4 regions of the Isoptericola aurantiacus genome follow, and region 1 is predicted to be linked to each of the others. Evidence: riboswitches for the same ligand, from Rfam matches in the RefSeq annotation. Region 1 holds a riboswitch; each other region holds the start of a gene.
What was found. A riboswitch is a leader RNA that binds a small molecule or an ion and turns the genes downstream of it on or off. The one in region 1 is predicted to bind thiamine pyrophosphate.
Positions count from the first base shown of each region.

Region 2: another riboswitch for thiamine pyrophosphate. It lies ahead of ACIQLL_RS15080 (thiamine ABC transporter substrate-binding protein); the one in region 1 lies ahead of thiO (glycine oxidase ThiO).
Region 3: another riboswitch for thiamine pyrophosphate. It lies ahead of thiC (phosphomethylpyrimidine synthase ThiC); the one in region 1 lies ahead of thiO (glycine oxidase ThiO).
Region 4: another riboswitch for thiamine pyrophosphate. It lies ahead of thiD (bifunctional hydroxymethylpyrimidine kinase/phosphomethylpyrimidine kinase); the one in region 1 lies ahead of thiO (glycine oxidase ThiO).

Region 1 is NZ_JBJBAE010000001.1:76,318-83,093, forward strand. It holds gene ACIQLL_RS00275 (PspC domain-containing protein) at 1-1,220, shown strand, start outside; gene ACIQLL_RS00280 (hypothetical protein) at 1,217-1,663, shown strand; gene ACIQLL_RS00285 (hypothetical protein) at 1,750-2,448, opposite strand; gene guaA (glutamine-hydrolyzing GMP synthase) at 2,626-4,230, opposite strand; gene thiE (thiamine phosphate synthase) at 4,333-4,980, opposite strand; TPP riboswitch at 5,019-5,123, shown strand; gene thiO (glycine oxidase ThiO) at 5,113-6,369, shown strand; gene thiS (sulfur carrier protein ThiS) at 6,366-6,623, shown strand; gene ACIQLL_RS00310 (thiazole synthase) at 6,632-6,776, shown strand, end outside.
Region 2 is NZ_JBJBAE010000005.1:286,983-293,758, reverse strand. It holds gene ACIQLL_RS15095 (sulfite exporter TauE/SafE family protein) at 21-941, shown strand; gene ACIQLL_RS15090 (PAS and ANTAR domain-containing protein) at 1,034-1,768, shown strand; gene ACIQLL_RS15085 (DUF4235 domain-containing protein) at 1,839-2,123, opposite strand; TPP riboswitch at 2,205-2,308, shown strand; gene ACIQLL_RS15080 (thiamine ABC transporter substrate-binding protein) at 2,364-3,473, shown strand; gene ACIQLL_RS15075 (ABC transporter permease) at 3,470-5,233, shown strand; gene ACIQLL_RS15070 (ABC transporter ATP-binding protein) at 5,233-5,997, shown strand; gene ACIQLL_RS15065 (response regulator transcription factor) at 6,001-6,744, opposite strand; gene ACIQLL_RS15060 (sensor histidine kinase) at 6,741-6,776, opposite strand, start outside.
Region 3 is NZ_JBJBAE010000001.1:205,968-212,743, forward strand. It holds gene thiC (phosphomethylpyrimidine synthase ThiC) at 168-1,925, opposite strand; TPP riboswitch at 1,921-2,027, opposite strand; gene ACIQLL_RS00945 (Tat pathway signal sequence domain protein) at 2,128-3,612, opposite strand; gene ACIQLL_RS00950 (MaoC family dehydratase) at 3,720-4,145, opposite strand; gene ACIQLL_RS00955 (FAS1-like dehydratase domain-containing protein) at 4,142-4,621, opposite strand; gene rpmG (50S ribosomal protein L33) at 4,645-4,815, opposite strand; tRNA gene ACIQLL_RS00965 (tRNA-Met) at 4,911-4,984, opposite strand; tRNA gene ACIQLL_RS00970 (tRNA-Thr) at 5,049-5,121, opposite strand; tRNA gene ACIQLL_RS00975 (tRNA-Tyr) at 5,238-5,319, opposite strand; gene rarD (EamA family transporter RarD) at 5,491-6,471, shown strand; gene ACIQLL_RS00985 (YajQ family cyclic di-GMP-binding protein) at 6,551-6,776, shown strand, end outside.
Region 4 is NZ_JBJBAE010000002.1:368,242-375,017, reverse strand. It holds gene ACIQLL_RS08565 (LuxR C-terminal-related transcriptional regulator) at 1-1,324, opposite strand, end outside; gene ACIQLL_RS08560 (alpha/beta hydrolase family protein) at 1,465-2,361, opposite strand; TPP riboswitch at 2,554-2,649, shown strand; gene thiD (bifunctional hydroxymethylpyrimidine kinase/phosphomethylpyrimidine kinase) at 2,641-3,543, shown strand; gene ACIQLL_RS08550 (ABC transporter ATP-binding protein) at 3,601-5,463, shown strand; gene ACIQLL_RS08545 (ABC transporter ATP-binding protein) at 5,460-6,776, shown strand, end outside.

The DNA.
Region 1 (6,776 bases):
TGCTGCCCGAACGCTCGGACGGACGCATCCACCTGCAGGAGGCGATCCGCGGCAGCTTCGACGTCGCGATCCTCGGCGCGGGCCTGGCGATCGTCCTGGGCATCGGCGCGGGTGGCGGGTTCTGGCCCTGGTGGGGCGGCCCCGCCGAGTGGGTGGCGACCCTGCTGTGGATCGCCTTCTGGGTCGCCGTGGTGTGGCTGATCGTCAAGCTGGTCCGGTCCCGCCGGGGACGGCCCGGTCCCGACGCCGGCGCGCCCTACGCCGGCGCGCCCGAACACCGGCCGGACGCGGCGCCGTCGAGCACGACGACGTCGGCGGCCGGGGGGTTCACCCCCGCGCCGCGCGTGCACTACGCCGCACCGGCCGCCGGACCGTATGCCGCGCCGTCGCCGGCCGGTGCGACGGCCCCCCTGCCGTCCGCCACGTCGCCGGCAGCGCCGACCGCGCCGTCGGGGCACGGCGCACCCTCGGCGCCTGCCGGTCCCCCGGTCCCCCCTCCGCCGCCGCCACCCCGGCGCACCGCAGGCGGCGGGACGGTCGGCGCCGTGCTCGGCCTGACGCTCCTGATCGGCGCGGGCCTGCTGGCCGCCGACGTCGCGCTCGGCATCACCTGGCCGCTGTGGCCGCTCTGGCTGGGCCTCACCGTCGCCGTGCTCGGCGCCGCGATCATCGTCACCGGCCTGCGAGGGCTGCGCGGGGGATGGCTCACGGCGCTGGCCGTCCTGGCCCTCGTCGGCACGGCCATCACCTGGCCGTTCGCCGACCGGCAGAGCGACTGGCCGTTCGACGACTGGGCCTGGGACGACGGCGCCCAGGTCACCACGATGTCCGGCACCGTCCTGAGCTCGGGGCAGGTGACCCCGCGGTCCACCGCCTCCGCCGAGGCCGGTGTCCGGGTCCAGTTCGGCGAGGCCCGGGTGGACCTCACCGAGCTCGACCTGACCGACGTCAGCCCGGGTGACCCCGTGGTCGTCCCGATCGACATGACGGCGGGGAGCACCGTCGTCACCGTCCCGGCGGACACGGCCGTGCAGGCCGACGTCGACGTCAGCGCCGGGACCTTCACCTGGGACGTCGGCGGCGAGTACCGCCGCGTGGACGGCTTCAGCGGGGGCCCCGCCACCTACCGCACCGACGAGGTCGACGAGGACGGCGGCGCCGTCCTGCTGCTCGACGTCGACACCCGCGCCGGACAGTTCGTGATCGAGGAGGACCGATGAGCACCGATCAGCACCGCCCCTGGGACGAGCCGGAGGCCGGAGGGTCACCGACCACCGCGTCGGCCGGGACCCCTGGTGAGACCGACACCGACGCCGTGCCGCCGACGCAGCCGCTGGTCGGCGCCTCCTCGGCCGCCACGCCCGCGTCGGCGACGGCGTCGACACCCGGGCCGGGCCCCGGCCCCGAGATCCCCGGCGCGGCCCCCGAGGGTGCGGCCCCCGAGGGTGCGCCGGTCCGGTCCGCGCCCCTGGTACGCACGGGGCCCCGCACCAGCACGATCGTGTGGGGGCTGATCGTCCTGGTCGTGGGTTCCGGGCTGCTGGCCCGCACCGCGGGGGCCACCATCGACACCGAGCTGGCGGCCATCCTGCTGCTCACGGTGGCCGGTGCCCTGCTCCTGGTGGGCTCCCTGGTCGGGGCCGCGCGCCGCCGGCGCTCCTGACCGCACCGAGAACCGGCACCGCCCGGCAGCCACCCCTCAGGGGTCGCTGCCGGGCGGTGCCGGTCCCGTCCGCGCAGGCGGGGACGTCAGGCGCGCGTCGTGCCGCCCGGCTCGTCGGTGTGGCGGGGCTCCGGGCCGGGGTTGGTGTCGTCGACAGGTCGCGTCGGCGTCGTCGGGCCGGCGGCCGGCCCGGGGTTCGTGTCCTCGTCCAGGCGGGTCGACGGCGTCGGGTCGACGGCGGTCCCCGAGCCGGTCCCGGCGGCCGGGGTCGCGTGGGGTTCGGCCGCGTGGGCCCCGGTCACCGGACGTCGCTCGGGCCCCGGGTTGGTCGTCGGGGCGGGCTCGCCCGGGGTGCGGGACAGGTCCCCGCCCGAGGAGTAGGCCGGGGTGTCGACCGCGACCGAAGGGCCTCCTGCCAGCCGTCTCAGGGCGGCGCCGATGAGGATGAACATCAGCCCGAGCCCGATCACCAGGGCGCACACCCCGAAGGCGACCACCGAGGTGAACAGCGACGCCCGCAGGAACGAGGCGTCCATGACGGTCTCGCGGGTCGGGTCCTCCTGGTCGAGCTCGGCGTAGGTCATGCCGTCGGCCATCTCGAGCGCGTGCTTGTCGATGACCTCGGCCTGGGCGTACGCCGTGAACGGCCCGGCGACCTCCTGGCCGGCGAACATGTTCGCGTCGTCCGAGACGACGATCTTCTCGTCCGCGAGCGTCTGGGACACCACGACCCAGACGACGATGCCGGCCACCACGAGGACGATGCCGGCGATGATGGAAAACATCCCGATCCCGCGAACTCCCTTGGCGGGTCGGACGGTGACTGTGCTCGACATGGCTGCGCCTCTCCTCGGTCACGCTGTCGGTGTGACGGTCCTCACGCTCAACGTAGCCGAATCCGGAAGAGTCGTCGCGGCGAAACCGCAGGTGGCGCCCGCACTTCGCCCCTCAGGGCGTGGGCGTCACTCCCACTCGATGGTCCCCGGGGGCTTGCTCGTCACGTCGAGCACCACCCGGTTGACCTCGCTCACCTCGTTCGTGATGCGGGTGGAGATCACCGACAGGACGTCGTAGGGCATGCGGGTCCAGTCCGCCGTCATGGCGTCCTCGCTGGAGACGGGGCGCAGCACGATCGGGTGGCCGTAGGTGCGGCCGTCACCCTGGACCCCCACCGAGCGCACGTCCGCCAGGAGCACGACCGGGCACTGCCAGATCTCGCCGTCCAGGCCGGCCCTGGTCAGCTCCGCACGAGCGATGGCGTCGGCGCGGCGCAGGATCTCCAGCCGCTCGCCCGTGACCTCGCCGATGATGCGGATGCCCAGACCCGGGCCCGGGAACGGCTGCCGGGCCACGATCGGCTCGGGCACCCCCAGCTCGCGGCCCACGGCCCGCACCTCGTCCTTGAACAGGGTGCGCAGCGGCTCGACGAGCTCGAACTGCAGGTCGTCGGGCAGCCCGCCGACGTTGTGGTGGGACTTGATGTTGGCCGCGCCCTCGCCGCCGCCGGACTCCACGACGTCGGGGTACAAGGTGCCCTGGACGAGGAACTTCACCTGCTCGCCGTGCTCGCCCGCGTCCGCGACGACGTCGCGCGCGGCGTCCTCGAACACCCGGATGAACTCACGGCCGATGATCTTGCGCTTGGTCTCGGGGTCGCTGTGCCCCTCGAGCGCGTCGAGGAACCGCTGACGCTCGTCCCGCACCACGAGGTGGACGCCGGTGGCGGCGACGAAGTCGCGCTCGACCTGCTCCACCTCGCCCTCGCGGAGCAGCCCGTGGTCCACGAACACGCACGTGAGCTGGTCCCCGACGGCCTGCTGCACCAGCGCGGCCGCCACCGAGGAGTCGACGCCGCCGGACAGCCCGCAGATCACCCGGGCGTCGCCCACCTGGGCGCGGATGGCGGCGACCTGGTCGGCGATGACGTTGCCCGGCGTCCAGTCGGGCGCCAGCCCGGCGCCCTCGTAGAGGAAGTGCTCGAGGATCGTCTGGCCGTGCGCCGAGTGCTTGACCTCGGGGTGCCACTGCACCCCGTACAGCCGGCGCCCCGTGTCCTCGAACGCCGCGACCGGGGACCCGGACGACGTCGCCAGCACCTCGAAGCCCTCGGGCGCGGCGTGCACGGAGTCGCCGTGGCTCATCCACGTGGTCTGGGTGACGGGCGTGTCGGCGAGCAGCACGCCGGCGGAGCAGACCTCGACCTCGGTACCGCCGTACTCGCGCGCACCGGTCTGGGCGACCGTGCCGCCCAGCGCCTGCGCCATCGCCTGGAACCCGTAGCAGATGCCCAGCACCGGGACACCGGCGTCGAACAGGGCCGGGTCCACGAAGGGCGCGCCGGTCGCGTACACCGACGACGGCCCCCCGGACAGGATGATGGCGGCCGGGTCGCGGGCGAGCATCTGCTCCGGCGTCCACGTGTGCGGGACGATCTCGGAGTAGACGTTGGCCTCGCGCACACGACGCGCGATGAGCTGGGCGTACTGGGCGCCGAAGTCCACGACGAGCACAGGGCGCGGGGTCGCGGCGGCTTCGGAGGTCTCGGGGGCGGTGGCGGGGGTCGTCACCGCACCAGGATAGAGGCCTGCCGGCGCGGTCCGGGCGCACGTCCGGCGCTCAGGACGTCGGCTCGGTCACCCTCGGTCCCTCGGCGCCCGCCGCTCGTGCGGTCAGCCGTCGAGCCGCTCGCGCAGCTCCCGCGCCGCGCGCTGCGGATCAGCGGCCTCCGTGATCGCGCGCACGACGACGACGCGCCGCGCACCCGCCGCCAGCACCGCGTCGAGCCGCTCGGCGTCGATCCCCCCGATCGCGAACCACGGGGTGGTCGGTGCGGTCCCCGCGACCTCGCGCAGCAGGTCGAGCCCGACGGCGGCGCGGCCCGGCTTGGTGGGCGTCGCCCACAGCGGTCCGACGCAGAAGTAGTCGACGTCGTCGTCCGCCTCCGCGGCGGCCGCCTGCGCCGCCGTGTGCGTGGACCGGCCGAGCGCAGGACCAGGTCCGAGCAGCGACCGGACGGCGGGCACCGGGAGGTCGCCCTGGCCCATGTGGACCGCGGGGGCGCCGGTCAGGGAGGCGACGTCCGCGCGGTCGTTGACCGCCCACAGCGCCCCGTGCTCGGCGGCGACCCGCGCCACGAGCCGCTGCAGCTCCAGCTCGCGGGCCACGTCGAGGGTCTTGTCGCGGAGCTGGACCACGTCGACGCCACCCGCCAGCGCTGCGTGCAGGAAGGACTCGAGGTCACCGCGGTCCTGCCGGGCGTCGGTGCACAGGTAGAGACGGGCGTCGGCCAGACGGGCACGTGCTGCGGCGGGGTTCATCACGGGAGAGTCTAGGGACGGCCACGATCCGAGTAGGCTGTCCGGAGCACGGGAGCCTCGCAGGGGGGCTGAGAGGGCGCCGCGCGCCGACCGTCCCACCTGATCTGGATCATGCCAGCGAAGGGAGCACCGGTGGACAGTGCCACCACCCCGCCCGAGGGCGTCCGCGACCTCGTCGTCGTGGGCGCCGGCATCATCGGCCTCGCGGTGGCCTGGCGCGCCCTCGAGGCCGGCCTGACCGTGACCGTGCTCGACCCCGACCCGGGGGACGGCTCCACGCACGCCGCCGCCGGGATGCTCGCGCCCGCCACCGAGGCGGAGTTCACCGAGCACGCCGCGCTGCGCCTGCACCTCGCCGGCGCCGAGCGCTGGCTCACCTTCGCCGCCGACCTCGAGGCGGCCACCGGCACCGGCGTCGGCCTGCGCGAGTCCGGGACGCTGACCCTCGCCTACGACGAGACCGACGCCGCGCTGCTGCGGCGCGTGCTCGCGCTGCACGTCACCCACCAGGTGGACTCCACGGAGGTGGCCGTCGCCGACGCGCGACGGCGTGAACCGTTGCTCGGCCCCCGGCTGGCCGCGGCCGCCTGGGTCGCCGGCGACCACGCCGTCGACCCGCGTGCCGCGCACGGCGCCCTGCTGCGCGCCGTCGCGGGTCACCCCGACGGCGTCGTCGTGCCCCGCACGGCCGTGCACCTCGAGCAGCGCGACGGTCGGGTCGTCGGCGCCGTGGACGACGCCGAGCACCGGCACCGGGCGGGCGCCACCGTCGTCGCGGCCGGCTGGGCCTCGGCCCCGCTGCTCGCCGGGGTGCCCGGCGTCACGGTCCCCGTCCGGCCGGTCAAGGGTCAGACCCTGCGGCTGCAGGCCGACCCGTCGCTCACCCCCGGGTACGTCCTGCGGGGCCTGGTGCAGGGGCGCCCGGTGTACGTCGTGCCCCGCGCCCCCGCGACCGACGGACCGTGGGCCGGGCACTGCGAGCTCGTGATCGGGGCGACGACCGAGGAGAACCCGGACGACCGCCGCGCCAGCGCGGGCGGGGTGTACGCCCTGCTGCGCGACGCCCGGGTGCTGATCCCCGCCGTCGACGAGGCCGCGCTCGTCGAGGTGACTCCCCGGGCACGCCCCGCCACGCCCGACAACCTGCCGCTGCTGGGCCCGACGCACGTCCCGGGCCTCCACCTGGCCACCGGCCACCACCGCAACGGCATCCTCCTGGCGCCGCTGACCGCCGACGTCGTCGTCGCCGGCGTGACGGGCTCGTGGTTCGGCGTCGACGACGCCGGGACCGACCCGGGCGCCACCCTCGCCGCCCTGCGAGCCACCGACCCGCGACGGTTCAGCCCGTCCGCCCACGACCCGCGCACCCCGGACGGAGCACCCGGATGACCACCACCGACCTGCCCGCCCCGCCGCCGACCACCGCACACGTCAACGGCGAGCCGTACGACCTGGGGGCCACGGGCGCCGTGGCGCTGACCGAACTCGTCGTGGCGCTCCTGCCCGGCCACGTGGCCGACGGCGTCCCGCGCGGCGTGGCCGCCGCCGTCGACGACGCCGTGGTCCCCCGTGGCGCGTGGGACGCCACCGTGGTCCGCGCCGGGGACCGCGTCGAGATCGTCACGGCCGTCCAGGGCGGCTGAGGAGGACCATGCCCACCGCGACCACCCCCGAGGCCCGCACCGCAGGGGCCGCCGACCCGCTCGTCGTGGCCGGGACCGAGATCGGCTCCCGGCTGGTCATGGGCACCGGCGGCGCCCACCACCTGCTCACGCTGTCCGACGCGCTCGTCGCCT
Region 2 (6,776 bases), on a different contig from region 1:
ACCGGACGGAAGGAACTCCCGTGCAGACACTCGTTCTCCTGGCTCTCGTCGGGCTCGGCGCGCAGCTCGTCGACGGCAGCCTGGGCATGGCCTACGGCGTCACCTCGACCACGCTGCTGCTGGCGATCGGCACCAACCCCGCGGCGGCGTCGGCCACCGTCCACCTGGCCGAGATCGGCACGACGCTCGCCTCGGGGGCGTCGCACTGGCGATTCGGCAACGTCGACTGGAAGGTCGTCGCCCGGATCGGCATCCCGGGCGCCGTGGGCGCGTTCCTCGGCGCGACCTTCCTGTCGTGGCTGGCCACCGATCTCGCCAAGCCGCTGATGTCCGTGCTGCTGCTGGGGCTCGGCCTGTACGTGCTGCTGCGCTTCACGTTCCGCGGTCTGCGGACCGACCGGCTCGGCCAGCCGCTGCGTCGCCGGTTCCTGACGCCGCTCGGGCTCGTCGCCGGGTTCATGGACGCCACGGGCGGTGGCGGCTGGGGTCCGGTCGGGACGCCGGCGATCCTGGCGAGCGGACGCCTCGAGCCGCGCAAGGTCATCGGGTCGATCGACACCAGCGAGTTCTTCGTCGCCGTCGCCGCCAGCCTCGGGTTCTTCGTCGGTCTCGGGACGGCCGGGATCGACCCGGCGTGGGCTCTCGCGCTGCTCGCCGGCGGACTCGTCGCCGCACCGATCGCGGCCTGGCTGGTGCGTCTCGTGCCGCCACGCGTCCTCGGTTCGGCCGTGGGCGGCATCATCGTCCTGACCAACACACGCACGCTGCTCCAGGCGTTCGAGGCCCCGAGCGGCTGGACGACGGCGGCGCTGGCGTTCGTCGCCGTCGTCTGGGCCGCGGCCGTCACCTGGTCGGTGCGGGCCCACCTCGCCGCGCAGCGGGCCGAGGCGTCGGCCGGGACGGACACGGGGGTGGGGGCGGTCGAACCCGCCCGGGGGTGAAGCTCGCCGCTCCGGTGGCGGTTCCCGTGCGCGACGGTACGGTGGGCCCATCCGACCCGACCGGCGGCCGAGCCGGTCGGCAGGGGGTGGAGATGAGCGCGCCGACGTCGTCGCACCGGACCGTCCGGGGCGGCACCGGGCTGTCCGGGATCGCGGAGTCCCTGGCGGTCGGTGCGCAGCTCGTCGTGGGGCGCTACCGGGTCGATGTCGCCTCGGGGCGGACCTGGTGGTCCGACGAGGTCTACCGGATGCACGGCCGCGAACCCGGTGACGTCGAGCCGAGCCTCGACGTCCTGCGGTCCCGCATCCACCCGGACGACCGCGCCCGGCTGTCACGGACCGCGGGTGTGGCACTGCGCACCGGGCGGCCGTTCGGCAGCGGCTTCCGGATCGTCGACTCGCACGGCAAGTCGCGCACCGTGGTGGTCACGGGGGAGGGGCGCCACGAACCGGACGGCGAGATCACCCAGGTCGGCGGCTACGTCCTGGACGCCAGCCCGCTCACCCGGGAGGCGCTCGAGCGGGAGTCCCACCGGGCGGTCGGCCGCGCGATGGCGGCCACGGCGGCCGTCGAGCAGGTCAAGGGCGCGATCATGGTGGTCCGTGGGATCTCGGAACCCGCGGCCGCCGACGTGCTCAGCCAGGTCGCCGCGCGCAAGGGGGTGGCCGTGCACTCGGCGGCGGCCCAGGTGATGGAAGCCCTGGGCTGCGGCGAGGGGCCGTCGGCCGAGCGCCTCGAGAACGCGCTCGCCGCCGTCCACGTCGTCGACCGCCCCCGCGGGCACGAGGCGCAGCTCGCCCGACGCCGTCAGGGCGACCGCGACTGAGGCGTCCGGGCGTCCCGACGGCTTCTCGGCCGACGCGGTGGCGCCGCCCTCGGGACGAGGGCGTTGCCGGTCAGACGACGGAGACGTCGCGCGCCCGGCGGTCGACGGCCTTGACGACGCCCTGGCGGGCCAGGCGCCGCGCGAACACGGCGACGCCACCGGTCACCGCGGCGAAGGTGATCGCCTGGACGATCGGGATGTCGTCGGCGTCCAGGTCGATCGGGGCGTCGTTGCCGGTCGCCTTCTCCCAGATCACCTTGATGAGCTTCTGCGCCACCCAGCCGGCGACGAGCGTCGCGGCCATGGTGCCGACCTTGACGGCCAGCGTCGGCTCGGACTGCTCTGACTTCTCCACGGATCCTCCTGTTGCTCGGTGCGCAGCACGTCCGCCGGGCGGACGCCACCACCGTAGCGTGCGGCGGGTGTGTAGGCTCGGGGGGAACGACAGGGGAGCGCCCACGGCGCTGAGAGTGCGGACCACCGCAGACCCTCGAACCTGATCCGGCTCGCACCGGTGGAGGAAGTCGGGCTTCTCGACCCGTCGACCCGTGGCACGGGCCGGCGGACCCCCTTCTCGCACGTCTGAGGAGGACGCATGACCATCCGTACCCGCCGCACCCTCGCGGCACTCGCCGTCGTGGGCCTGGTGCCCGCGCTCGCCGCCTGCACGGGGGAGGACGCCCCGGGCGAGTCCGGGAGCACGCCGGTGCCCGCCGACAGCGCCGCGAGCGCCGGCCCCGCCGAGCTGTCCGGCACCGTCACGCTCGTCACGCACGACTCCTTCGCGCTCGGCGACGGGCTGCTGGAGTCGTTCGAGTCCGAGACCGGGCTGACGGTCGAGCAGGTCGCGGTCGGGGACGCCGGCACGCTGGTCAACCAGCTCGTGCTCACCGCGGACTCACCCCTGGGGGACGTCGTCTACGGCGTCGACAACACGTTCGCCTCACGGGCGGTCGACGCGGGCGTGTTCGAGCCGTACCAGCCGGCCGGTCTCGACGACTCGGCGGCGAGCCTGGTCGGGGACGGGCTGGACGGTCTCACCCCGATCGACAAGGGCGACGTCTGCCTGAACGTCGACACGGCCTGGTTCGACGACGTGGACGTCGAGCCGCCCGCCACGTTCACCGACCTCCTCGACCCGGAGTACGCGGACCTGACGGTCGTGACCAACCCGGCCACGTCGTCGCCGGGCTTCGCGTTCCTGCTGGCCACGGTCGAGGAGTTCGGCGAGGACGGCTGGCAGGACTACTGGTCGCAGCTCGCCGACAACGGCCTCAAGGTGGCCGACGGCTGGAACGACGCCTACTACGTCGACTTCTCCGGTGCCGGCGAGGGCGGCGAACGTCCGATCGTGCTGTCCTACGCCACGTCGCCGGCGTTCACGGTGACGCAGGACGGCGACGCGACGACGACGGCGGCGCTGCTGGACACGTGCTTCCGGCAGGTCGAGTACGCGGGGGTGCTCAGCGGTACGGACAACCCGGACGGTGCGCGGGCCCTGGTGGACTTCCTGGCCTCGGACGAGGTGCAGGCGGACGTCCCGGGAAGCATGTACATGTACCCGGCGGACGCCTCGGTGGAGCTGCCGGCCGAGTGGGAGCAGTTCGCGCCGCTCGCCGAGGAGCCGCACGACGTGGCGCCGGCGGAGATCGACGCGCACCGTGACGAGTGGATCGAGCAGTGGACGGCGACGGTCATCGGTTGAGCGCCGGGAGCGACCCGGGGGCCCCGGCCGCGAGCCGGACGCGCGGCGCGGAGGTCCGGTCGCGCCGCCGCGTCCGTCCGGGAGCATGGCTGGGCTGGGGACTCGCGGCCGGCCTGCCGCTGCTGTTCCTCGGCGTGTTCTTCGCGTGGCCGGTGGTCGCGCTGGTCGTGCAGGGCTTCTTCGCCGACGACGGCGTGGGCGGGCGGGTGCTGGACCTCTCGGGGTTCGCGGAGGTCCTGAGCCGCCCGCGGACCTGGCGTGTGGTCGGCCAGACGCTCGCCCAGGCCTCCGTCGGGACGGTCGTCAGCGTCCTGCTCGGGCTGCCCGCGGCGTATGTCCTGTACAGATGTCGGTTCCCCGGACGTACGCTCGCCCGCGCTCTGGTGACCGTCCCGTTCGTGCTGCCCACCGTCGTCGTCGGCGTCGCCTTCCGCGCGCTCTTCGCGCCGTCCGGGGCGCTCGGCGGGCTCGGGTTCGAGGCGTCGTTCGCCGGGATCGTCGTCGCGCTGGTGTTCTTCAACTACGCGGTGGTGGTCCGCACGGTCGGCGGGCTCTGGGAGCGCCTCGACCCGCGGGCCGAGCAGGCGGCCCGCTCGCTCGGCGCGACCCCGTGGCGCGCGTTCCGCACCGTGACGCTCCCTGCGCTCGGCCCGGCGATCGCCTCGGCCGCGTCCGTCGTGTTCCTGTTCTGCTCGACGGCGTTCGGCGTCGTGCTCGTCCTCGGCGGCACCCGCTACGGCACGATCGAGACCGAGATCTGGATCCGCACCACCCAGTTCCTCGACCTGCGCTCGGCGGCGGTCCTCAGCGTGCTGCAGCTCGTCGTCGTCGCCACCGCGCTGGTCGTCAGCTCCCGGCTGCGCACCGGGCGGGAACGCGCGCTGGCCCTGAACAGCGACCGTTCCGCCGCGCACCGCCTCGACCTGCGCCGGGCGGCGGACGCCCTGCCCGCCGCGGCCACCGCCGTCGTCGTCGCCGTCCTGCTCGTCCTGCCGCTGGCGGGTCTGGTGGCCCGTTCGTTCCAGGGCCCCGACGGCACCTGGGGGCTGGACAACTACGTGGCCCTGGGGACCACCGGCGGCCGCAACGCGCTGACCGTCACCGTCTGGGAGGCCACGGCCACCTCGTTGCGCACCGCGACGCTCGCCGCGCTCCTCGCCGTCGTGATCGGCGGGCTCGTCGCGCTGGTGGTGTCCCGGCGCCCCCGGTCCGCCGGCCTGCGCCGCACCGTCGGCGTGCTGGACGGCGTGTTCATGCTCCCGCTCGGTGTGTCCGCCGTGACCGTCGGCTTCGGCTTCCTCATCACGCTCGACCGGCCGCTCGGGTTCGACGTCGACCTGCGCACCTCGGGACTGCTGGTGCCGATCGCGCAGGCGGTCGTCGCGATCCCGCTCGTCGTGCGCACCGTCCTGCCCGTCCTGCGCGCCGTCGACCCGCGGCTGCGCGAGGTCGCCGCCACCCTCGGTGCCGCACCCGGACGCGTGCTGCGCACCGTGGACGGCCCGCTGGCGGCCCGGTCGCTCGGGCTGGCGATCGGGTTCGCGTTCGCCGTCTCGCTCGGCGAGTTCGGCGCGACCTCGTTCCTCGCCCGCCCCGACGCCGCGACGCTGCCGGTGGTGATCTTCCGCCTCATCGGGCAGCCCGGCGCGCAGAACTACGGGATGGCGCTCGCGGCGTCGGTGGTGCTGGCGGCGCTCACGGCGGGCGTCATGATGGTGGCCGAGCGGCTGCGCGGCGACGCGGCCGGAGGGGAGTTCTGATGGCGGTGCCCACCGGACGGAGCGCGGGCCTGAGCGTGCGCGACGTCGTCGTGCGCTACGGCGTCGAGGGCTCGCGCCGCCGCCGTGCGGGCATCGGCACGACGGCGGTGGCCGGTGTGTCGCTGGACGTCGCGGCCGGCGAGATCGTCGCCCTGCTCGGCCCGAGCGGGTGCGGCAAGTCGTCCCTGCTGCGGGCCGTGGCGGGCCTGGAACCCCTCGCCCACGGGTCCGTCGCGTTCGACGGGGCGAACCTGGCGGGCGTCCCGGTGCACCGGCGCGGCTTCGGGCTGCTCTTCCAGGACGGTCAGCTCTTCCCGCACCGCGACGTCGGACGGAACGTGGCCTACGGTCTCGAGGTGCAGGGGATGCCGCGCCCCGACCGCGAGGAGCGGGTGGCGGAGCTGCTCGACGACGTCGGGCTGGCCGGGTACGCGCGGCGGGCCGTGGTGACGCTGTCCGGAGGGGAGCGGCAGCGGGTCGCGCTGGCCCGGGCGCTGGCCCCGCGGCCGCGGCTGCTGCTGCTGGACGAGCCCCTCTCGGCGCTCGACCGGCAGCTGCGCGAACGCCTCGCCGTCGACGTGCGCGACGCCCTGCGCTCCACGGGGACCACGGCGGTGTTCGTCACGCACGACCACACCGAGGCGTTCACCGTCGCCGACCGCGTCGCCGTCATGGACGCCGGCCGCGTGCTGCAGGTGGACACCCCGGACCTGCTGCGGGCCGAGCCGGCGTCCGTGCGGGTCGCGGAGTTCCTGGGGCTCTGAGCGCTAGAGACTGCCGCTGGTCCCGACGCTGGTCCCGGCGTCGGGACCGGCGTCGGGACCGGCGTCGTGCACGAGCAGCGCCACCTGCGTCCGGTTCTCCAGGCCGAGCTTGTCCAGGAGCTGGGAGACGTGCGCCTTGACCGTGGGAACGCTGAGGTAGAGGCGCGTGGCGATCTCGGCGTTCGACGCTCCCCGCCCGATCTCGCGGGCGACGTCGCGCTCCCGCGGCGTGAGGATCCCCAGGGCGGCGCGGGCACGCCGTCGGGTGCCGCCCGCACCCGCCACCGTGTCCATGAGGCGACGGGCGACGTCGGGTGCGAGCACGGGCTCACCCCAGGCGGCTGCTCGTACCGCGGCGGCGATGCGGGCCGGCGGCATGTCCTTGAGCAGGTAGCCCGCGGCTCCCGCCTGCAGGGCACCCCCGACCTCCTCGGCGGTGTCGAACGTGGTCAGGACGACGACGGCGGGCGGCGAGGGCCGCGCGCGCACCCGGCGGGTCGCGTCGATGCCGCCCACGCCGGGCATCCGCAGGTCCATGAGCACGACGTCGGCCGGGTGGGCGTCGAGCACGCCGGGGACCTCGCTCCCGTCCGCGGCCTCGGCGACCACCCGCAGCCCGTCGGCGCCGTCGAGCATGAGTCGCAGCCCGGCGCGCACCAGGGCGTCGTCGTCCACGAGCACCACCCGCACGCCCGGGATCTCGGCGGGCGAGCCGCTCGGGGACGCGACGTCGGGGATCGGGGTCATCGGTCCCACGGTAGCCAGGCCTCCAGCACGAA
Region 3 (6,776 bases), 130 kb from region 1:
AACCGCTGGGTCCAGACGGCGGCCACCATCCGAGACCCCGGGCCACCACCACCCTCGCGAGGTAGGCGACCTCCCGGCGAGATAGGCGGCCCGTCCGCGAGGTAAGCGACCCGACCGCGAGGTGGGCCGTCCGGAATTCCGGATGGCCTACCTCGCGGACGGGTCGCCTACCTCGCGGGGACCGTGGGGGTGGGCAGGTAGACCTCTCCCCCGGCGGCACGGAACTCGGCGGACTTCTCCGCCATGCCCGCCGCGGCCTCGGCGGCGGCGACCCGCTCCCCCTGGGCGGCGGCGTCGCCGAACTCGTCACGGATGTCCTGCGAGATCCGCATCGAGCAGAACTTGGGCCCGCACATCGAGCAGAAGTGCGCCGTCTTGGCCGCCTCGGCCGGCAACGTCTCGTCGTGGTAGGACTCCGCCAGCTCGGGGTCCAGCGACAGGTTGAACTGGTCGCGCCAGCGGAACTCGAACCGCGCCTTGCTCAACGCGTCGTCCCGCGCCGTCGCGCCCGGGTGCCCCTTGGCGACGTCGGCCGCGTGCGCGGCGATCTTGTAGGTGACCACGCCGGTGCGCACGTCGTCGCGGTTCGGCAGGCCCAGGTGCTCCTTGGGCGTGACGTAGCAGAGCATCGCTGTGCCGTACCGGGCGATCTCCGTCGCGCCGATCGCCGAGGTGATGTGGTCGTAGCCCGGCGCGATGTCGGTGACCAGCGGCCCGAGCGTGTAGAACGGCGCGCCGTCGCACAGCTCCTGCTGACGCTCCACGTTCTCGCGCACCAGGTGCAGCGGCACGTGACCGGGGCCTTCCACCATCACCTGGACGTCGTGCTCCCCGGCGCGCCGGGTCAGCTCGGCCAGGGTGTCGAGCTCGGCGAACTGGGCGGCGTCGTTGGCGTCGGCGATCGACCCGGGACGCAGGCCGTCCCCGAGGGAGAACGCGACGTCGTACGCGGCAAAGATCTCGCACAGCTCGTCGAAGTGGGTGTACAGGAAGTTCTCCTGGTGGTGCGCCAGGCACCAGCCGGCCATGATCGACCCACCCCGGCTCACGATGCCGGTCACCCGGTTCGCCGTCAGCGGCACGTACCGCAGCAGGACGCCGGCGTGCACGGTCATGTAGTCCACACCCTGCTCGCACTGCTCGATGACGGTGTCCCGGTAGATCTCCCACGTCATGCGCGACGCGTCGCCGTCGACCTTCTCCAGGGCCTGGTAGATCGGCACCGTGCCGATGGGCACCGGGGCGTTGCGCAGCAGCCACTCGCGGGTGGTGTGGATGTCGTCGCCGGTGGAGAGGTCCATCACCGTGTCGGCGCCCCAGCGGGTGGCCCACTGCAGCTTCTCGACCTCCTCCGCGATCGAGGAGTGCACGGCCGAGTTGCCGATGTTGGCGTTGACCTTCACCGTGAACGCCCGGCCGATGATCATCGGCTCGGACTCCGGGTGGTTGACGTTGTTCGGGATGATCGCCCGTCCCGCGGCGACCTCCGCACGCACCAGCTCGACGTCGATCCCCTCGCGCACGGCCACGAACCGCATCTCCGGGGTGATCTCGCCCCGGCGGGCGTAGTACCGCTGGGTGACGGTGCGGCCGGCGCGGGCGCGACGCGGCGGGCGTGCCACGCCCTGCCACTCGGCCGACGAGGCACCACGACGCCGGGCGCCACGACCGTCGTCGCCGAGGTCGCGCTCGCGTCCGACGTAGACCTCGGTGTCGCCGCGCTCGGCGACCCACGACTCCCGCAGCCCGGGGATGCCGCGGGTGAGGTCGCCCCCCGGTCCGTCGGTGCGGTAGACGCGCACGGGCGCGTTCGGAAGGCCGTCGGGCGAGTCGGCCAGGGTGATCTCGGTGACCGGGACCGTGATCCCGGAGGTGTCGTCGCGCTCGTACGCGAGCGCGCGGGCGGGGACGTCATCGTGCGACATGTGGACTCCTGCTTCCTACGCCGGCATGACCCGGTCAGGTTCGACGGTCCGAGCGGCCTCAGCTCGATCTCAGCCCTTGCCAGGGCTCCCGTGGGGATCGCACGACAACGTAGCACGCACGGCCCACCCCGCGCTGTGGGTATGAAATCTGCAGGATGACAGCGATATCGACCCGCAGATTTCATACCCACAGCGTGAGGGGTCAGTGGTGGCGGGCCCGGCGCAGCCCGTTGACCTGCATCGGGTTCACCCCCGCCGCGGCCATGAGGTACCACGACGTCGCACCGGTGTGCTGCACCTGGAAGTAGCCGAACCCGAACCCCGAGTCGAGCAGGCTCGATGCCGCGACCACCCCTGCCCGCGCCGGCAACGCCCGGCCGCCGACGGTCTGCCCGGCGCCGACCTCGGCCTGGGCCCGGCGGACCTGGGCCAGGAGAGCCTCGACGCGGCCGGCGTCGCGCCGTCCGCGGTCGCGGTCCGCGAACGCGCAGGCGAGCTGGGCGGTGCCCTCCAGCCATACCCCCTCGGGGTGCACCGGGATCCCGTTGTACGACGCCGTCGAGTCCAGGCTCGCGCTGGAGAACGTCACACCCGAGATGGTCACGCCGTCGGGCAGCTGCGAGCCGGCCGACCCCGCGCGGTCCGTCGCGGCCAGGTCGGACGCGGCCCAGTCCAGCGCCCGGCCGTAGCGGTTCTCCCGCAGGGCCAGCCAGCCCCAGGTCTGGGGGTCCAGCGGCAGGGGTTCGGGGTTGATCGCCTCGCCGTCGTTCGTGCCGGTGTAGAAGTACCCGCCGCGCGGCTCCCACATCCTGTCGACGAACCGCCGGGCATGGTCGGCAGCCCGCGCCCACCGCCGTCCACCCTCGAGGGCGCGCAACAGGCGGAAGAACGCGACGCAGTCGATGTTGTGCTCGGTGGACCCGTTGGGGACCGGGGTGTTCGCGCCGTCGACGCCGAACGAGAAGCCGCCCAGGGTGCGCTCGGACCAGGTGTTGGCCAGGATCCAGTCCCCGATGCGCACCGCCGCGTCCAGGTAGCGGCGCTCGCCGGTCGCGGCGTAGGTGTGCGCCAGGGCGATGCCAGGCCAGGCCATGTCGCCGACGGCGGTACCCAGGAACCCGAACTGCCAGCCGATGTTGGCCGTGCCGTCGGGCAGCTCGAGCCCGTACGGCTGCGGGTTGCCGTCGTAGAACGTGTACGGACCCGTGTTGTAGCCCTGCCGCAGCCGGCCGTCGTCGTAGACGGGGTCGTGCTCCTGGGCGAAGACCAGCCCGTCGGCCAGCACCCGTGCACGCTCGGTGCGACCGCCGGTCAGCGACGCGCAGATCGTCAGGGCGACGTCGTAGACGAACGCCGTGGAGAAGAGGCCGAGCTGGTCGGCGTAGGACTGGGCCATACGAGGACCGGGGTTGACGTCCGGGTAGGCGTCGGTCATGGCGTCGAGGAAGTCCTGGGCGCGCCGCACCGATCCGACGTGGTCCGGCGAGCCGCCGGCGTGGTGTCCGGGGCGCCGCCCGAGCGGACGGGCGGACGTCGCGGGGCCTGCCCAGGCCCCTCCGCCGGTGGCCACGGTCAGCGCGCCGGCGGCTCCGGCGACGAGAACGGTGCGCCGCCCGAGGGCGGGGAGCGACGGCGGTGGTGCGGAGGGCGGGTCGGCGACGGGGCCCGGCCGAGGGGTCTGGGTCATGAGCATCTCCTTTGATGTCGACGCTCCGCGTGGGAGCGCTACCAGCATCGTCAGGATACTCGTGTCACCAGACGGGGGGAAGTGCCCGGCCGACCCGGGCGGAGGGCTCAGGACAGACGGACGAGAGCCTGGGCGCGGCCCAGGACCTTGGCTCCGTCGTGGGTCACGGCCAGATCGATCCGGGCGGTGCCCGCCTCGGCGTCGAGGGCACCCACGGTGGCGGCCACCTCGACGACGGCGGTGCCGCGGGCCGGCACGGGCACCGGCTTGGTGAACCGGGTGCCGTAACGCACGATCGCCGCCGGGTCGCCGGCCCAGTCCTCGACCACGCCGATCACGGTGCCCATCGTGCACATCCCGTGCGCGATGACGCCGGGCAGCCCGACGTCGGTGGCGAAACCCTCGTCCCAGTGGATCGGGTTGAAGTCGCCGCTGGCGCCCGCGTAGCGGACCAGGGTGGAGCGGTCGAGCTCGACCGCGCGGGTGGCGACGACGTCGCCCACGGTGAGGTCGGCGAGGACGGGGCGGCTCATGCGGACTCCTCCGGACGGACCACGAGGCTGGACGTCACCGAGGCGACGTGCTCGCCCAGCTCGGCGCCCTCGCCCCCCGCGGCGTAGATCTCGCACCGGGTGCTGATCATGGAGATGCCGGCCCGCTGGGTGATCGAGTCGACGTGCAGGACCGTGCGCAGCTCGTCCCCGGCCACGATCGGGCGGTGGTGCGTGAAGCCCTCGTCGGCGTGCACCACGCGGGAGAAGTCGATCCCGGCCGCCGGGTCCGCGACGTACTGGGACTCGGCGCGCTGGGCGATCACGACGGCGAACGTGGGCGGAGCGACCAGGTCCGGATAGCCGAGACCCCGCGCCGCCACGATGTCGTGGTGCGCGGGGTGGTCGGCTCCGACGGCGGTCGAGAACTCGCGGAGCTTTTCCCGCCCGACGGCGTAGGCCTCGGTCGCGGGGTACTCGCGCCCGGCGTAGGCCGGGTCGGGAACGGTGCTCGCCACGTCGGTGTGGTCCTGCCGAGAGATCAGCGGGTCTCGCGGTGCGCGGTGTGCTTGCCGCAACGCGGGCAGAACTTCGCCATCTCCAGACGGTCCGGGTTGTTGCGCCGGTTCTTCTTCGTGATGTAGTTCCGCTCCTTGCAGTCCACGCAGGCGAGCGTGATCTTCGGGCGGACGTCCGCGCTCTTGGAAGCCATGGTGTGTCACCTCTCGCGCCCCCGGAAGGCGCAACGTGCGTCAAGGATCTGGGTGGTCCGACGCCGGCCGTCGAACCGTGTGGTGCTGTGTTCGGTAGCGAGGGCGGGGCTCGAACCCGCGACCTCACGATTATGAGTCGTGCGCTCTGACCAGCTGAGCTACCCCGCCGCGCGTGACGGAGCGCGAGACCAACCTCCGGTCGCCCGGAAGACGGTCCCGCGTCATGTCACAGAGCCCCGAAAGGGAATCGAACCCTTGACCTTCTCCTTACCATGGAGATGCTCTACCGACTGAGCTATCGGGGCGCGGGGAAGACTCTACACGGCTCCGTGCGCCCGGAGAAATCCGGGTCACGATGCCGCACCTGCGCCTTCCCCAGGTGCCGGAGGACCCTCACCGAGGTGAGGAACGCTCCGTGCGGTGGCAGGTGAGGGATTCGAACCCACGAAGTCGATGACGGCTGATTTACAGTCAGCTCCCTTTGGCCGCTCGGGCAACCTGCCGAGCGAGTTCGCGGACGAACTCGCGGAGACAACAATAGCGGGCCGAGGGGCCCGGGTGGTAATCGGCCCGAAGTGGCCCTCGTCACGCCATCCTGACAGCGCACGAGGGCCTCCCCGCGACCCCTCGGCACGGGTCTCCGTCCGACGCCCCGCCAGGACTATCCTTCACAGGTGACGGCACCTGCTGCCCCCGACCGCTGGGGCCTCCCGCTCGGGATCGGCGCCTACCTCCTCTGGGGCACGATGCCCCTGTACTTCCCGCTCCTGGAGCCGGCCGGGGCGGTGGAGATCATCGCCCACCGCATCGTGTGGTCGCTGGTCTTCTGCCTGGTCCTGCTGGCGGCCACCCGCACGCTGCGCAGCTACACCGACGTCCTGCGCCGCCCTCGCACCGTGGCCGTCCTGGCGGTCGCCGCCGTCCTCATCACGGTCAACTGGGTCACCTACGTCTACGCCGTGCTCAGCGGGCACGTGCTCGACGCCGCGCTCGGGTACTACATCAACCCTCTGGTCACCACGCTGCTCGGTGTGATCGCGCTGCGGGAGCGGCTGCGCCCGGCCCAGTGGGTCGCGCTCGGGTTCGGCGCCTCGGCCGTCGCCGTGATCGCGACCGGCGTCGGCGGGCTGCCCTGGATCTCCCTGACGCTCGCGTTCTCGTTCGGCCTGTACTCGCTGACCAAGAACCGCGTGGGTCGGACCGTCGGCGCCCTGCCGAGCCTCGCCGTCGAGACCTCGATCACCACACCGCTGGCGCTCGCCTACCTGGTCTGGCTGACCGCCACCGGCGCCTCGACGTTCGCGCAGGAGGGCGCCGGCCACCTGCTGCTGCTCGTCTCGGCGGGCGTCGCCACCGGGGTGCCGCTGCTCCTGTTCGGGGCCGCGGCCCGCCGCCTGCCGCTGTCGGTCGTGGGGATGCTGCAGTACCTCACGCCCACGCTGCAGTTCCTCGTCGCGCTGCTGGTCTTCGGCGAGCAGATGACACCGCAGCGCTGGGCCGGGTTCGTCCTGGTGTGGATCGCGCTCGTCGTCCTGACGGTCGACGCCACGCGGACGTCCCGCGCGACGAGGCTCGCCGCCCGGGCACCGGCGGCGGACCTCGACCCTGCAGGACCTCAGCAGGCCGGCCCGCGGCGCCCTCCCCGTCGCCGCTGAGGCACCGCTCCCCCACCGCGACAGGGGCCGCACGGACTACCGTGGGACCACACCCGAACACCGCACGCAAGGAGCAACCGTGGCCGACTCGTCCTTCGACATCGTCTCCAAGGTGGACCGCCAGGAGGTCGACAACGCCCTCAACCAGGCCGCCAAGGAGATCAACCAGCGCTACGACTTCCGCGGCGTCGGCGCCTCGATCTCCTGGAGCGGGGACGCGATCGTCCTGGTGGCGAACTCCGCCGAGCGGGTCAACGCGGTCCTCGACGTCTTCCAGACCAAGCTGATCCGGCGCGGCGTCTCCC
Region 4 (6,776 bases), on a different contig from region 1:
CGGCGATCTCGCGGTTCGTGTCCCCGGCCGCCACGCAGCGCGCGACGCGCAGCTGGTGGGGTGTCAGGGACCCGACGGCGTCCGGTGCGGGGGCGTCCTGGACCGCGCCGGCGGCGCGCAGCTCGGTGCGGGCGCCCCGCGCCCACGGCTCGGCGCCGCACCGTTCCAGCAGGCGCAGGGCGTCGCGCAGGCGATCGCGCGCGTCACCCGGGCGGCGGTGCCGGCGCAACCACATGCCGTGCAGCAGCAGGGTGCGAGCCGTCTCGAAGCCGCCACCGACCTGCTGGTGCGCCGCGTGCGCCCGGCGGTAGAGGTCGTCGGCCTCGGCGTCCGCCGACGCCACCAGGGCGCGGCACCGCAGCTCGAGCGCCGGGCCGTGGGGATCGGCGGCCGAACGGCTCCATCGGGTCAGCTCCGGGATCGCCGCGCGGGCCGTCGCGTCGTCGCCGGCGAGCATCGCTGCCTCGACGAGCAACGGCAGCACCAGCCCCCGCAGGGCGAAGTGCGCCCCGCCGTCGGGGTCCGCAAGCAGCGAGCCGATCCGGGCCGCGGCCTCGGCCGCCCGGCCCTGCGCGAGCTCGGCACGGCCGAGCGCCCACTCGGCGAGCGTCACGGGCTGGGCCAGTCCGTGCCGCCGTGCCGTGGCCAGTGCCGCGTGCGCGTGCTCGCGGACCTCGGCGGAGGTTCCCTGCACCGACGCCGTCAGCGCCAGGACCGCGTGGTGGTGCGCGGCGGTGTTGGCCCGGCCCGTGCGCAGGGCCGCCCGCAGGCCTCGTGACGCGTGCTCACGGGCCAGGGCGTGCCGTCCGGCGCGGAGCTCGGCGTAGGCGACGTACTCGGTGGCCCGCGCGACCATGGCCTCGTCACCGTCCGCGCGGGCTGCCGCGAGAGCCCGGGCGCCGGTGTGGCAGGCGCTGCCCACGTCCCCGGCCAGCAGCGCCGCCGCGACGCCGATCAGCAGCGACTCGCCGTCCGAGGTCGCACGGACCTGCTCGACCACGCCGGCCAGGAGCGGGGCCGCGTCGCCGGGGCGTTCGACGAGCAGCGCGAGCATCCCCGCGAGGTACTCCTCGCGCGGCCCGTCGGGCGCTCCGGGACGGGACAGCGCCGCGGTCAGTGCCTCGACGCAGGCGGGGTGGTCGCCCGCCGTCCAGGCGGCCCCGACGGCGGCGACCGTGGCGGCCAGCGCCGGGACGGGATCGGCGGCCAGGGACGCGCGCGCGAGGCAGAGGCTGGCGTAGGCGTCGGGTGCGGGACCGTCCGCCTGGAGCCGCAGCCCGCGCACCAGCTCCGTGCGTCCTCGTTGTGCCGCCGTCGTCCTCATCCCGCGAGACTAGGTCCCCGGGTGCCGGCCGCCACCCGTCCTTGTGTGCCGGCACCTGAGCCCGTCCGGGGCGGTGTGCCGACGCACAGCCGCGGGCGGCCGCACCTGGTGCGACCGCCCGCGGCGTCGTGCGTCGTGGCTCAGAGCGGGCAGGAGCTCTCGTACGCCTGCACGTCGGAGAACAGTCCCGTCGACGGCCCCGGGCAGAGGAACTGCGTGTAGCGGGTGTCGTCGTCCACGTAACGCTTCAGCCAGGAGATCGAGTACTTCGCGATCGTGGTGTTGGACAGGTTCGGCGCGAAGTGGCTGGCGCCGTCCAGCTCGAGGTAGGCCTTGGGGAGCGAACCGGACAGCGAGTCGTAGAACGGCTCCGCGTGGGACTGGTGCGGGGCGATCGTGTCGTTCTCCGCGCCGAAGATCAGCGTCGGGGTGGTGATCGAGGACCAGTTCTTCTTCAGGTGCCAGGGGGTCATCGGGATGGCCGCCTTGATCGCCGGGTTGTCGTCGACGGCGCGCAGGGTGCCGCCGCCGCCCATCGAGTGACCCATCAGGGCGAGGCGGTCGGGGTCGATCCGGTCGGCGACGTCGCTGGAGTCCGTCAGGTAGTCCAGCGCCGCCTGGAGCTGGTCGGCCCGGGAGTCGGGCTGGTCGTAGATCGTGTTGGTGTCGATCGTCATGACGACGAAGCCCTGGGAGGCCAGGCGCGGGCCGAGCCAGGCGATCGAGCTCTCCGTGCCGGTGTACCCGGGGGAGATGACGACGGCGCCGAAGTCGCCGTCGGACGTCGTCGACGGGTAGTAGATGGTGCCGCCGCCGAACCCGCGGACCCAGCTCGAGACGCTGCGCTGGGACACGGAGTAGGAACCGCGCGTGGCCTCGATGCTCGACTCGGAGGGGTTCGGTCCCCGCTCGTAGGGGTTGTCCGCGGCGCTGGCCACCGGGCCGGCCGCGACGCCGACGCCCACGGCGACGGCGAGGGAGGCCAGGACGCCGGTGAGGCGCTGACGCGTCCGGGACCTGCTCAGGGTGTGCTGCATGGCTCGTCCTCTCTGACGGGGCGTCCGCCACCCGGCCGTCGTCGGCGACGACCGGGCGCTCGACGGGCGCCGTTGCTGCTCGATCACCATCGGACGCGGTCGGCGGCCACGGCATCGGCAGGATCACCGGTGCGCGGCTTCCGCAGCGGCGGTGAGACGGCATCTCGCGCGGCGTGGGTCGCGCTACGGTGGCCGCACGACACGGGGTGCGCCCGCCAGGGAGCTGAGATCACACCCGTCGAACCTGATGCAGTCCGTACTGACGAAGGGATGTCGCCGGTGTCCGACGCCGTGCCCACCGACCTCCGGCCCGCCGCACCGGGAGTTGCCGCCCGACGGGTGCCCGTACCGGGCCGTCGCCCCGTGCCCCGGGTGCTGGCGGTCGCGGGTTCCGACCCCAGCGGGGGCGCCGGGATCCAGGCCGACCTGAAGTCCGTCGCCGCGGCCGGCGGCTACGGGATGGCCGCGGTGACGGCACTGACCGCTCAGAGCACCCGGGGGGTGACCGGGGTGCACGTGCCGCCGCCCGCCTTCCTCGCCCAGCAGCTCGCCACGCTCAGCGCCGACGTGGCGATCGACGCGGTGAAGATCGGGATGCTGGCCTCCGCGGAGGTGGCGGCGGTGGTGGCGGACTGGCTGGCCTCCGGTCCCGGCGTCGAGCCCGGGGCGGGGCGGCCACCCGTCGTGCTCGACCCGGTCATGGTCGCCACCTCCGGGGACCGCCTGCTCGACGCCGCCGCCCAGGACGCCGTGCGTGACCTGCTCGACCACGCCGACGTCGTCACCCCCAACGTGCCCGAGCTCGCCGTGCTGCTGGCCGAGCCGCAGGCCGTCGACTGGGAGGGCGTGCTGGAGCAGGCGACCCGTCTCGCCGCGCGGCACGGCGTCCTGGTGGTCGCCAAGGGCGGTCACCTGGACGGCAGCACGGTGCTCGACGCGCTCGTGGGGCCGACCGGGTCGGTCGCCGAGCTCGCGGCGCCTCGCGTGCGCACGTCCAGCACGCACGGCACCGGGTGCTCGCTGTCCAGCGGGCTGGCGACCCGCTACGCGGCCGGCGGGGACTGGTGCCGTGCGCTGCGCGAGACCAAGGAGTGGCTGACGGCCGCGATCGCCGCCGGGGAGGAGCTGGAGGTCGGGCGCGGGCACGGTCCGGTGGACCACTTCGTGAGGCTGCGGCCCTGACGTGCCGGAGCGTGCCCGGAGCAAACATGTCGGTGCCCGGTGCGACAATGGACGGCGATGCCCACCAGCCCGACCGAAGACCGCCGCGCCCCCGCGGGATCGCACCTCGGCACGATCTCGTCCGTCCTGCGCCTGCTGCCCTACGTCCGTCCCGTGCTGCCACGCCTCGTCGGTGGCCTCGTCGCCGCCCTCGGGGCCAGCCTCGCCGCACTGGCCATCCCGCGCGTGCTGCAGGTGCTGGTGGAGGGCCCGCTCGCCGCCGGGGTGGCCGCGCACGACCTGACCTCGCTCGTGTGGCCCACCCTGGCGGTGCTCGGCCTCGGGCTCGCCGAGGCCGGCCTCATCCTGCTGCGTCGCAACCTCGTGATGTACCCCGGCACCCGGGTCGAGGCCGAGCTGCGCATGGTCCTGTTCCGGCACCTGCTCCAGCTGCCCGCCGCCTTCCACGACCGCTGGCCCGGCGGACAGCTGCTCAGCCGCTCGATGAGCGACCTCGGCCTCCTGCGCCGCTGGCTCGTCTTCGGTCTCCTCCAGCTGGTCGTGTCCAGCATCACCATCGTCGTCGGCGTCGGCATCCTGCTGGCCACGGCCGGCTGGCTCGGTCTGGTCTACCTCGCCGGTGCGATCCCCGTGACGATCATCGCCTTCCGCTTCTCCCGCCGGTACCGGGTCATCGCACGCCTCTCCCAGGACCAGAACGGCGACCTGGCCAACACCGTCGAGGAGTCGGTGCACGGCATCCGGGTGCTCAAGGCCTTCGGGCGCGGCGAGGACGCCCTCGACTCCTTCTCCGGGCAGGCCGAGGAGCTGCGCCGCACCGAGATCCGCAAGGCGGGCAACCAGGCCACCGTCACCACGTCCCTGCAGCTCATCCCCGAGCTCACCCTGGCGGTGTGCCTCGTCCTGGGCGTCTGGCTCGCCGCCGAGGGGCAGATCACCGTCGGGGCGCTCGCGGCCTTCTTCCTCACCGCCGCCGTCATCAACGGCCCCGTGGTCGAGCTCGGCATGACGCTGTCGATGACGCTCAACGCCCGCACCGCCGTCGACCGCTTCTTCGAGGTCGTCGAGACACCCAACCCCCTGACGGACCCCGACCGCCCCTGCGAGCTCGGAGCCGTGCGGGGCGAGGTCACGCTACGCGACGTCGGGTTCCGCCACGCCGACGACGACCGGCCGGTGCTGGAACACCTCGACCTCGACCTGCCCGCCGGCACCACCACCGCGCTGGTCGGCCTCACCGGCTCCGGCAAGTCCACCCTGGCGATGCTGCTGCCCCGCATCCACGACGTGACCTCCGGCGCCGTCCTGCTCGACGGCGTCGACGTGCGGGACCTGCGACGCCAGGACGTGCGTCGCGCCGTCGCCGTCGCCTTCGAGGAACCCACGCTGTTCTCCACCACGGTGCGGGAGAACGTCCTGCTCGGGGTCGACCCCGCGCTGCCGGACGCCGCCCGGGAGGACCTCCTGCAGGAAGCCGTCGAGGTCGCCCAGGCAGGGTTCGTCCACGACCTGCCGCAGGGCCTGGACACGCGCATCGGTGAGGAAGGCCTGTCGCTCTCCGGCGGGCAGCGACAACGCCTCGCCCTGGCCCGGGCCATCGCCGCCCGGCCGCGGGTCCTGGTCCTCGACGACCCCCTCTCCGCGCTCGACGTCACCACGGAGGAAGCCGTCACCGCCCGGCTGCACCAGGTCCTGACCGGCACCACCAACCTCGTCATCGCCCACCGTCCCTCGACGGTGGCGCTCGCGGACCGGGTCGCGGTGCTCGACGGCGGCCGGATCACCGCCGTGGGGACGCACCGCGAGCTGCTCGCCACGGACGCCCACTACCGCTACGTCATCGCCTCCCTGGAGGAGGACTGGGTCGAGCACGAGCAGGAGCGTACCCAGGACGCCGACGAGGAGGAGGTGGCCCGATGAGCCGCGACGAGCACACCGCCAGGCGCCGTCCGACCGACGCCGCGGCCGACGACACGACCGGACTCGACCAGGACGCCTCCCGGGCGGTGCGGAGCCGGTCGCTGCGCCTGCTCGGTCAGCTGCTGCGGCCCCGGGGGCGCATGCTGGCGTGGGCGGGGCTGCTCGTGGTGGTCAGCACGCTCGGCCAGGTCGCCGGGCCCCTGCTGGTCCAGGCCGCCATCGACACCGCGCTGCCCGCGCTGCGTGACGGCGACCCGGGGCGGCTGGTCGCCGTCGGCGGCGCCTACGTGCTGGCGGCCGTGCTGGGCGGGATCTGTGCCGGCGCGTACGTGCGCGCCGCGGCGCGGGTCGCGCAGAGCGTCCTGTTCGAGCTGCGACGCCGGGTGTTCCGGCACACGCAACGCCTGTCGCTGGAGTTCCACGAGTCGTACACCTCGGGGCGGGTCATCAGCCGGCAGACCTCCGACCTCGAGGCGTTGCGCGAGCTCTTCGACGGCGGCCTGACGGGCGTGGTGTCCTCCCTGATGCTCATGGTCTTCACCGCGGGCGCCCTGTTCTACGTGGACTGGCGTTCCGGTCTGGTGCTGGCGGTGGCTCTCGTGCCGGCGTGGCTGCTGACACGCTGGTTCCAGCGCACGTCACAGCTCTACTACCGTGAGCAGCGCACGGCGTCGGCCCGGCTCATCGTGACCTTCGTCGAGACGATGACCGGCATGCGGGCCGTCCAGGCGTTCCGCCGCGAGTCCGTCAGCGGCGCCGCCTACGAGCGGCTCGGCGAGGAGTACCGGGACGCGAACCTGAGGATCTTCGGCGTCAACGGCCGCTACCAGCCCGGTCTGGTGCTCATCGGCAACGTCACCGTCGCGGTCGCGCTGGCCTACGGGGGCTGGCGGGTCGTGGAGGGGCAGCTCGACGTCGGTGCGCTGGTGGCGGTGCTGCTCTACGTCAAGCGCTTCTTCCAGCCGATCCAGCAGCTCGGCATGTTCTACAACGCGCTCCAGTCGGCGGTGGCGGCCCTGGAGAAGGTCTCCGGGCTCCTGGCGGAGGAGCCGACGGTCGTCGAGCCGGAGGAGCCGACGCCGTTGCCGTCGGCGCGGGGCGACGTCCGCCTCGAGGACGTCACGTTCGCCTACGGTGACGGCCCGGTGGTGCTGCCCGATCTGGACCTGACCATCCCCGCCGGGCAGACGGTCGCGCTGGTGGGGTCGACGGGTGCGGGCAAGTCCACGCTGGCCAAGCTGGTGACCCGGTTCTACGACGCGAGCTCGGGCCGGGTGCAGCTGGACGGGGTGGACGTGCGCGACCTCTCGACG